Linked DNA regions of Leucothrix mucor DSM 2157. The protein of the gene in region 1 interacts with the protein of each later gene in a pairwise test. Links are inferred from orthologs where the notes say so. Each region holds a gene or a part of one and is shown on either strand. Other genes may lie near its edges.

Region 1 (4,754 bases):
TGTCACCAATAACTGTCGTGTGATTTTTTACGATTACGATGAAATCGAACTCATGGTTGATTGTAACTTCCGTAAAATTCCAAAACCACAAAATGCCCAGCAGATGATGGCTTCTGAGCCTTGGTATTCGATTAGCGATAAAGATGTATTTCCGGAAGAATTCCTGCTGTTTGTATCTTCACGGCCTGAGCGCCGGGCGCTGTTTATGAAGCATCACAAAGAGCTGCTGGATGTTGAATACTGGAAGGCCGTTCAGGAGCGTATTCGGGTAGGTACCTATGGCGATGTGTTCCCCTATGGGCAGGAAATTCGCTTCAAAAATATTTATGAAGATGCCGCGGTATTGACTGAAGAAAACCCTACAAATGCCACTCTTACTAATAACCCCCTTAGAGATAATCAATTATGACCTTTAAGACAGCTGATCTCTGTGACGATCACTTTGACTCTGGAACACTCCAGATTTGCGAGCCAATTTTTGGCGACTTTGGAGGTCGAAACAAGTTTTATGGTGAAGTACACACCATTCATTGTTTCGAAGATAACTCCATGGTTCGCGAGGCTGTCGCCTTAGATGGCAAAGGTAAAGTGTTGGTTATCGACGCCGGTGCCTCATTTCGGTGCGCAATGTTAGGTGATTTATTGGCGGCCAAAGCTGTGTCCAATGGTTGGGAAGGTGTTATTATGCACGGCCTTATCCGAGACTCGGCGGATATAGAAACCATGGATCTGGGTGTGAAGGCACTTGGAACCTACCCGCTGAAAAGCGTAAAAAACAACAAGGGTGTGCACAACATTGAAGTCGCATTCGCCGGCGTTCGTTTTAATCCGGGAAATTTCGTTTATGCAGATGAAGATGGCATCATCCTGAGTCCGACTGCACTTATTTAGGCAAGCAATACAATTATGGCTACCACACAACAAAGTTTATTTTCTAAGATGCGACAAGAATCATTGCTGGACGGCAGTAGTGCAATCTATCTGGAGTCGCTATATGAAGCATATTTAGACGACCCAACTTCAGTTTCTGAAAACTGGCGTCGTTATTTTGATGAATTACCAGATGACATTGCAACCAATGGTAATGGCGAAGCTCGTCACTCTGAAGTTCGTGACCAGTTCCGTAATCTGGGTATGCGCTTACAGCCTGCGGCTGCAGTCTCTGAAGATGCAGCGCACCGTGAGAAGCAAGTTAAGGTATTGCAGCTGATCAATGCTTACCGCTTCTTAGGTCACATGAAGGCCAATACTAATCCTCTGGAAGAGGGTGAAGTTAAAGTCATTCCTGAATTGACGCTGGCTTACCACTCACTGACCAATGATGATTTGGATACTGTATTTAACAGTGGCTCAATGGCAGAAACTGGTGATGTGAAGCTGCGCGAGATCATCGCACTGCTGGAAGCGATCTACTGCAAGACCACCGGTATTCAGTACATGTACATTTCAAGTACTGAAGAGAAGCGTTGGATTCAACAGACGCTGATGTCTACGCACTTGCGCCCGACGTTTACAGACAAGCGTCGCAAGTACTTATTAAAGCAGTTGGTTGCAGCAGAAACACTTGAGCGTTACTTACACTCTAAATACGTTGGACAAAAGCGTTTCTCACTGGAAGGTGGCGATAGCTTAATCCCAATGTTGGATGAGTTGATTCAGCACACAGGTGAGTTAGGCACACGTGAAGTCGTTATTGGAATGGCTCACCGTGGCCGTCTGAATGTATTGATCAACATTATGGGTAAATCACCTGCGATGTTGTTTAACGAATTCGCCGGTAGTGTGGACAATGGCGGTCGCTCAGGCGACGTTAAATACCACATGGGTTACTCTTCAGACATGCAAACACCGGGTGGCCCGGTGCATTTGGCGATGGCATTTAACCCGTCGCATCTGGAAATCGTTGGTCCGGTTGTGGTCGGTGCCTCTCGTGCTCGTCAAGATCGCCGCGATGAAGTTTCTGCCCGTCGTGCAGTATTACCGATTGTTATCCACGGTGACGCGGCATTAGCCGGTCAGGGTGTGAACATGGAAATGCTGAACATGTCAGGCACTCGTGGATACCATACTTCTGGTACGATCCATATCGTTGTAAACAACCAAATTGGTTTCACCACCAGTGCACAGCGCGATGCGCGTTCTACAGAATACTGTACTGACCTGGCTAAAATGGTTGGTGCACCGGTATTCCACGTGAATTCTGATGATCCGGAAGCGGTTGTCAATGTGACCCGTATGGCGGTTGATTACCGTTTGAAATTCCGCAAAGACGTATTCATTGACTTGGTTTGCTACCGTCGTCACGGACACAATGAAGCGGATGAGCCTTCCGCAACACAGCCATTGATGTATAAAAAGATCAAGGCACTGGCAACCGCTCAACAGCGTTACGCTGAAAAGCTAGTTCAGGAAAATGTTGTTTCTAAGGAAGAAGTCAGCCAATACATTGCTGAGTACCGTCAGGCACTGGAGCAGGGCGTGGAAACCGTTCCGCACCTAATCCCACCAGGGCAGCACCAGCAAGATTTCCCAATTAACTGGGAGCGCTTCAAGAACACCAGCTGGGATGATGAAGTCGACACAACTATCACACCTGAGCAGTTCAAGCGTTTAGGTCTGAAACTGTCTGATTCTCCGGAAGACTTCAAACTGAATGCCCGTGTTAAAGCAATTGTTGGCAAGCGCATCCAAATGGCGAATGGCGAGATTGCAACCGATTGGGGCTTTGGTGAGAACTTGGCGTACGCGTCGATTCTGGAAGAAGGCAACCCAATCCGTATCTCTGGTGAAGACGTTGGTCGTGGAACATTCTTCCATCGCCATGCGGTATTCCATGAGCAAACGGACGGCTCTCTACATATTCCATTGCAGCACGTAACGGATAACCCTAAATCATTCGCAATTATCGATTCTTTGCTTTCAGAAGAAGCGGTACTGGCCTTTGAATATGGCTATGCAACGACTGAAGCAGACAAGTTGGTTATCTGGGAAGCACAGTTTGGTGACTTCGCCAACGGCGCGCAGATGGTAATCGATCAGTTCATTAGTTCAGCACACCAGAAATGGGCACTGCACTGTGGTTTGGTTATGTTGCTGCCACACGGCTATGAAGGTATGGGTCCTGAGCACTCCTCAGCACGCCTTGAGCGATTCATGCAGTTGTGTGCACAAGAAAATATGCAGGTTTGTGTACCGAGTACACCGGCTCAGGTATTCCACATGTTGCGTCGTCAAATTCGCCGTGAATACCGCACTCCGCTGATCGTAATGACGCCTAAGAGCTTGTTACGTCACCCAATGGCCGTTAACGAAATGGCTGACTACACTGAGCATGGCTTCCGCAATGTGATTGACGAAGTCGATGCAGTGGATGCGAGCAAAGTCACTGAGTTGGTTATGTGTAGCGGTAAGGTCTACTACGAGCTGTTGGATCGTCGTCGTAGCGAGTCTCTGGATCATATCGTACTGATTCGTTTAGAGCAGCTGTACCCGTTCCCAGCGAAAGACCTGCAAGTTGTATTAGATAAGTACCCGAATGTAACGCGTTATACCTGGTGTCAGGAAGAGCCATTCAACCAAGGCGCTTGGTTGAGTATCCAGCCAAATATCCGTGAGGTATTGGGTGAAGATGCGAAACTGGTTCCAGTGACTCGTGCATCCATGGCCGCACCTGCAGAAGGTAGCCATAAGGCGCACGTTGTAGCTCAGGAAAAAATCATCGTTACAGCATTGGGTTTGGCGTAATCCGTTAATTCGGTAGCGTGATGTTTTTGTCGCTCTGTTCCTCAGTGAACGGAGCGATTACAACTGCCTGCAACAACGGCAGTGATACCTCTTTAGTAATTTCTGGCGATTTAATACCATGATAGATAAACATGTAGATGTGCTTCTGGTAGGCGCAGGTGCGATGAGTAGCACCCTGGCAACCTTGCTTAATCAGCTTGATCCGAATCTTTCCATGATGATGGTTGAGCGATTAGATAAGGTCGCAGAAGAAAGCACCAGCGGTTGGAATAATGCCGGTACTGGCCATGCAGCGTATTGCGAGCTTAACTATACGTCATTGAAGTCGGATGGCAGTATGGATACGGGTAAACCTGAGTTTATTAACCCGGCCTTCGAGTTCAGCTTACAGTTCTGGTCTTATCTGGTTGGAAAAGAGGTGTTGCCTGAGCCGACATCATTTATTAACCCAGCACCACATATGAGTTTTGTATGGGGTGAAGGTAATGTCAACTTCCTACGCAAGCGCTATGAGGCGATGAAACCTCATCACTTGTTTAAGGATATGGAATACTCCGAAGATCACGAAGTACTGCGTGAGTGGATGCCTTTAGTGATGGAAGGCCGCAGCCCAACGCAGCAAGTTGCAGCGACTCGTGTGCGTTACGGAAGCGACGTTGATTTTGGTGCGGTATCCCGCTACATGGTCAAGAACCTCCAAAAGCAGGATGATTTTGATCTGTTGCTAAGTCACAACGTAGTGGATTTATATCAGCGTGAAGATGGCGAGTGGCAGGTTCACTTGCGTCATACCACAACTGATATTCAAAAAATTGTCCGCGCCAAGTTTGTATTCCTTGGTGGTGGCGGTGGTGCATTGCCATTGCTGCAAAAGTCTGGCATTCCGGAAGCGAAAGGTTACGGCGGATTCCCGGTGAGTGGTCAATGGCTGGTCTGCCATAAGCCTGAAGTGGTCGAAAGACATCATGCGAAGGTTTACGGTAAAGCATCGATCGGTGCGCCACCAATGT
Region 2 (4,347 bases), 940 kb from region 1 along the record:
GCCAAGCAGGGTGCTTAGCACCGATACGATCATGCCTTTAAAGACGTGTTTATGTTTAAAATGACCGAGTTCATGAGCTAATACGGCTTCAACTTGCTTAGGTGTCAGCTGCTTTAGCAGGGTGTCGAAAAACACAATCCGCTTGTTTTTACCAAAGCCGGTAAAGTAGGCATTTCCATGACTGGAGCGGCGCGAGCCATCCATCATAAACACGCCTTGAGAGCTGAAACCATTGCGCTCTAACAAGGTGGTAATCCGGTCCAGTACTTCGCCTGATTCCAGCGGGGTAAATTTATTAAATATCGGTGCAATAAATTTTGGATATGCCCACATCATCACTAATGAAAAGGCGGTAATTGCTAGCCAAGCATAGAACCACCACAAGGAACCGGCTGAATTCATTAGCCACAGCACTAACATGATAAGCGGTACGCCGATCACTAATGACAGCATCAGGGTTTTGACTAAATCTACGGCTAATGTTTTGAGCGTGGATTTGTTAAAACCAAATTTTTCCTCTATCACGAAGGTGCGATACAGTGAGGTTGGAATGTCCAGCAGGCTGGAAATCACCATAAAGCTTAGAATCACGGCGGTACCGCTTGCCAGTTCCCCCCATCCGCTATCAGCCCACAAGCTATTTAGCCACTGTAAGCCGCCACCTAAGGTCCAGATCAGCAATAGAACGGTACTAATAATCAGCTCAATGCGGCCCAGTTTACCTTTAGCCTGCGTGTAATCCGCCGCTTTTTGGTGCTCTTTTAGCGTGATGGACTCGGCAAATTCTGCCGGTACTGCAGGGCGATGTTCTGCCACATATCGGGACTGGCGAAATGATAGCCAGAGTTGAGTGCCGATAGTCGCGATTATTGCTAAGATAAATATCAACGTGAAGGTAGGCATTTGCTAAGATACATCCTGAATTCAAAACGAGAAGAAAGTATAAACCATGCATGTAGACAACAATAATTTAATCTGGATTGATCTGGAAATGACCGGTCTGGATACTGTGAATGATCAGATCATCGAAATTGCGACGGTGATTACCGATAAAGAACTGAACATTTTGGCAGAAGGGCCAGTGATCGCCATTCATCAATCCGATGAGATCATGGCGGGAATGGACTCCTGGAACCAGAAACAGCATGGATCGTCCGGTTTGATTGAGCGAGTGCGTAACAGTACGCATACCGAAGCGATGGCTGAAGCGGAAACGATTGCGTTCCTGAGTCAGTACATTGATGCGGGCAAGTCGCCAATGTGTGGCAACAGCATTTGTCAGGATCGTCGCTTTATGGCGCGCACGATGCCGCTATTGGAAGATTTCTTCCATTACCGCAATTTGGATGTCAGCACATTGAAAGAGTTAGCAGTACGCTGGAAGCCGGAAGTAGCCAAAGGCTTTAAAAAGAAAGGCTCGCATTTGGCCATGGATGACATTGTGGATTCTATTGCTGAGCTACAGTATTACCGCAAAGAAATCATGTCGATCTGATGCTGGTATTCTCTGATATTTCATTGCGCCGTGGTGGGCGCGAGCTGATTGGTAGCAGTACCTTTAGCATTCATCCGGGCCAAAAAGTCGGCCTGACGGGTGCGAATGGCACCGGTAAATCGAGTTTGTTTGCCTTGATTCGGGGGGAGTTGTCCCTAGAGTCCGGACAGTTCTCCATGCCGCCCAATTGGGTAATGGCGCATGTGGCTCAGCACACACCTTCAAGCGAGCAGACCGCACTGAGTTATGCGCTGGAAGGCGATATTGAATTTGCCTCTTTGCAAGTCCAGATGAAAACCGCCGAAGGTGAGCATTTAGCCTCATTGCTAGGACAGCTGGAAGCGATCGATGGTTATACCACTGAAAGCCGCGCTGCGACCTTGCTGCAAGGCCTTGGCTTTAAGCAGGAGCAGATTAGCCGTCCGGTGAGCAGTTTCTCCGGTGGTTGGCGCATGCGCTTAAATCTGGCGCAGGCATTGATGTGCCGTTCCGACTTGTTATTGCTGGATGAGCCGACCAATCATTTGGACTTGGATGCGGTGATCTGGCTGCAGCAGTGGCTGATTCAATATCCGGGCACTTTGGTGCTAATTTCGCACGATCGCGAGTTTTTAGATGCCGTGACCAGCCACATTGCGCATGTGGAACATCAGAAAATTACTTTGTACACCGGTAACTATTCGGCTTTTGAACACTTACGAGCTGAGCGTTTATCGCAGCAACAAAGCACCTTTGAGCGTCAGCAACGCGAAGTCGCGCATATTCGTAAGTATGTGGATCGCTTTCGGGCGCAGGCAACTAAGGCTCGGCAGGCGCAAAGTCGCTTAAAAGCCTTGGAGCGGATGGAGCTGGTATCGCAAGCGCATATCGATTCACCGTTTAAATTCAGCTTTTTCGAGCCGCGTAAATTGCCAGACCGCTTGTTGAATCTCACCGAAGCTTCGGTGGGGTATGGCGGCGCACCGATTATTGAGAAGGTCGACTTTCAATTAATGCCGGGGCAGCGTATTGGTTTAATCGGGCCAAACGGTGCAGGTAAATCAACGCTGATTAAATGCTTGGCGGGTGAGTTGCCTGTGTTGGCAGGCTCCATGTGGTCTGCGCAGGATTTGCATCTTGGCTATTTCGCACAGCATCAGGTGGAACAGTTACATATTGACCAGTCGCCACTGGACCATATGCGCGCTTTAGATAAAGAAGCACGTGAACAGGATTTGCGTAATTATCTGGGTGGCTTCGGTTTTCAAGGCGAGCGTGTTGATGAAGCGGTTCAGCCATTTTCAGGTGGTGAGAAAGCGCGGCTGGTTTTGGCTTTATTAGTGTACCAACGGCCAAACTTATTGCTACTGGATGAGCCGACCAATCATCTTGATTTAGACATGCGTCATGCGTTGAGTATGGCACTGCAAGCCTTTGAAGGCGCTATGGTTATTGTCTCGCACGATCGACATTTGCTAAAATCAGTCACTGACGATCTGGTATTGGTGGATTCCGGCAAAGCGACTGTGTTTGAGGGCGATCTGGATGATTATTCGCTATGGTTGAAAAACCGCGAGCAGGCGCAAAACGCGCCAAAAACGGAAGATAGACCTGATAATCGTAAGGATAAACGCAAGCAAAATGCAGAACAACGCAAACGATTGCAGCCCCTAAAACGGATCGTTGATAAGCACGAAAAAGAGATGGATACTTTGAGTAAAGGCTCAGCTGAACTTGAAAAGCAGCTCGCTGACCCTGATATTTATAGCGAGCATAATAAAGAGAAGCTAAAAGCATTGCTGCTGAAGAAAAGCGAAATCGACGGTAAGCTTGAAGAAGTGGAACTTGCATGGATGGAAGCTGCCGAAGAGTACGAGCAAGCGATGAGTTAATAATTTGTCACTCAGTATTATTGGTTTCCATATATACTGATTGTTATCACAATAAAGATATTTTTTTATACTTAGGAGATTGTTTATGAGTTTTTTAGATGTGGGTTCTGGCCAGATTGTTGCCAATGCTGCAGAAAGTGAGCGCGCGGCGTTTATTCAGCGCACTTACCTGCACTTAGGCGGCGCGATTGTTGCCTATGCAGTAGCAGTGACCTTTTTCCTACAAACTGGAATCGCTAATGCCTTTATGGGCGTACTAGCTGGTTCTTCCTGGATGTGGCTGCTGGTAATGGCTGCATACATGGGTATTTCAATGTTGGCAGATAACTGGGCACACTCCGGTGTTTCTCGTGAGCGTCAATACATGGGACTCGGTTTGTACGTGGTGGCATTTGCCTTCCTGTCGACCTTACCAATTACACGCGCACTGATGACAGCGCCAGACACATTGACTTACGCGGTAGTCATTACTGCTGCGCTGGTGGGTGGACTGACGTTCACTGCGTTCTCAACCAAGATTAACTTCTCTTTCATGGGACGCTTCCTGATGATCGGTGGTTTCGTGGCAATGGGTGTTATCGTTGCAGCGATTCTGTTTGGTTTCTCATTAGGCCTGTGGTTCTCTGGTGCGATGATTCTGTTTGCAGCGGCTTCTGTCTTGTACAGCACGTCAAACATCATTCATGAGTATCACACTAACCAGCACGTAGCAGCGTCTTTGTCATTGTTCTCAAGCGTTGGTTTGTTGTTCTGGTATGTACTTCAGTTCCTGATGGCATTCATGGGCGACGACTAGTCACTACTGAACGTTAAGCTATAAAAAAAGCCCCGCATGATGCGGGGCTTTTTTGTATCTGACGTTTATCTAAAATCAATCAAAGATCGTAACCACGCTCTTCGTGATCCACGATATCCAGACCTTGTGCTTCCTCATCATCAGAGACTCTCACACCATTGGTGATCATGCCGACCGCCTTGAAA

Evidence for each region. The genes of interacting proteins can lie anywhere in the genome.
Region 2: the proteins of LEUMU_RS0105360 (region 1) and LEUMU_RS0101265 interact in binary tests that used the Escherichia coli proteins (3 or more experiments, as listed by UniProt). The link is inferred for Leucothrix mucor DSM 2157 from one-to-one orthologs.

What each region holds. Positions count from the first base shown.
Region 1 is NZ_ATTE01000001.1:1,201,662-1,206,415, forward strand. What follows is about bases 538-3,944. They hold LEUMU_RS0105360 (2-oxoglutarate dehydrogenase E1 component), read left to right. Parts: upstream 538-906; coding sequence 907-3,744; downstream 3,745-3,944. Other genes in these bases: rraA (ribonuclease E activity regulator RraA), read left to right, coding at 538-891; mqo (malate dehydrogenase (quinone)), read left to right, coding at 3,863-3,944. Outside these bases: aceK (bifunctional isocitrate dehydrogenase kinase/phosphatase), read left to right, coding at 1-409; more of rraA, read left to right, coding at 406-537; more of mqo, read left to right, coding at 3,945-4,754. UniProt on the Escherichia coli protein: E1 component of the 2-oxoglutarate dehydrogenase (OGDH) complex which catalyzes the decarboxylation of 2-oxoglutarate, the first step in the conversion of 2-oxoglutarate to succinyl-CoA and CO(2).
Region 2 is NZ_ATTE01000001.1:257,138-261,484, forward strand. The notes cover bases 931-3,930. They hold LEUMU_RS0101265 (ATP-binding cassette domain-containing protein), read left to right. Parts: upstream 931-1,494; coding sequence 1,495-3,366; downstream 3,367-3,930. Other genes in these bases: orn (oligoribonuclease), read left to right, coding at 950-1,495; LEUMU_RS0101270 (Bax inhibitor-1/YccA family protein), read left to right, coding at 3,452-3,930. Outside these bases: LEUMU_RS0101255 (M48 family metallopeptidase), read right to left, coding at 1-903; more of LEUMU_RS0101270, read left to right, coding at 3,931-4,162; LEUMU_RS0101275 (ammonium transporter), read right to left, coding at 4,242-4,347. UniProt on the Escherichia coli protein: Genetic data indicate it may be involved in ribosome assembly or function.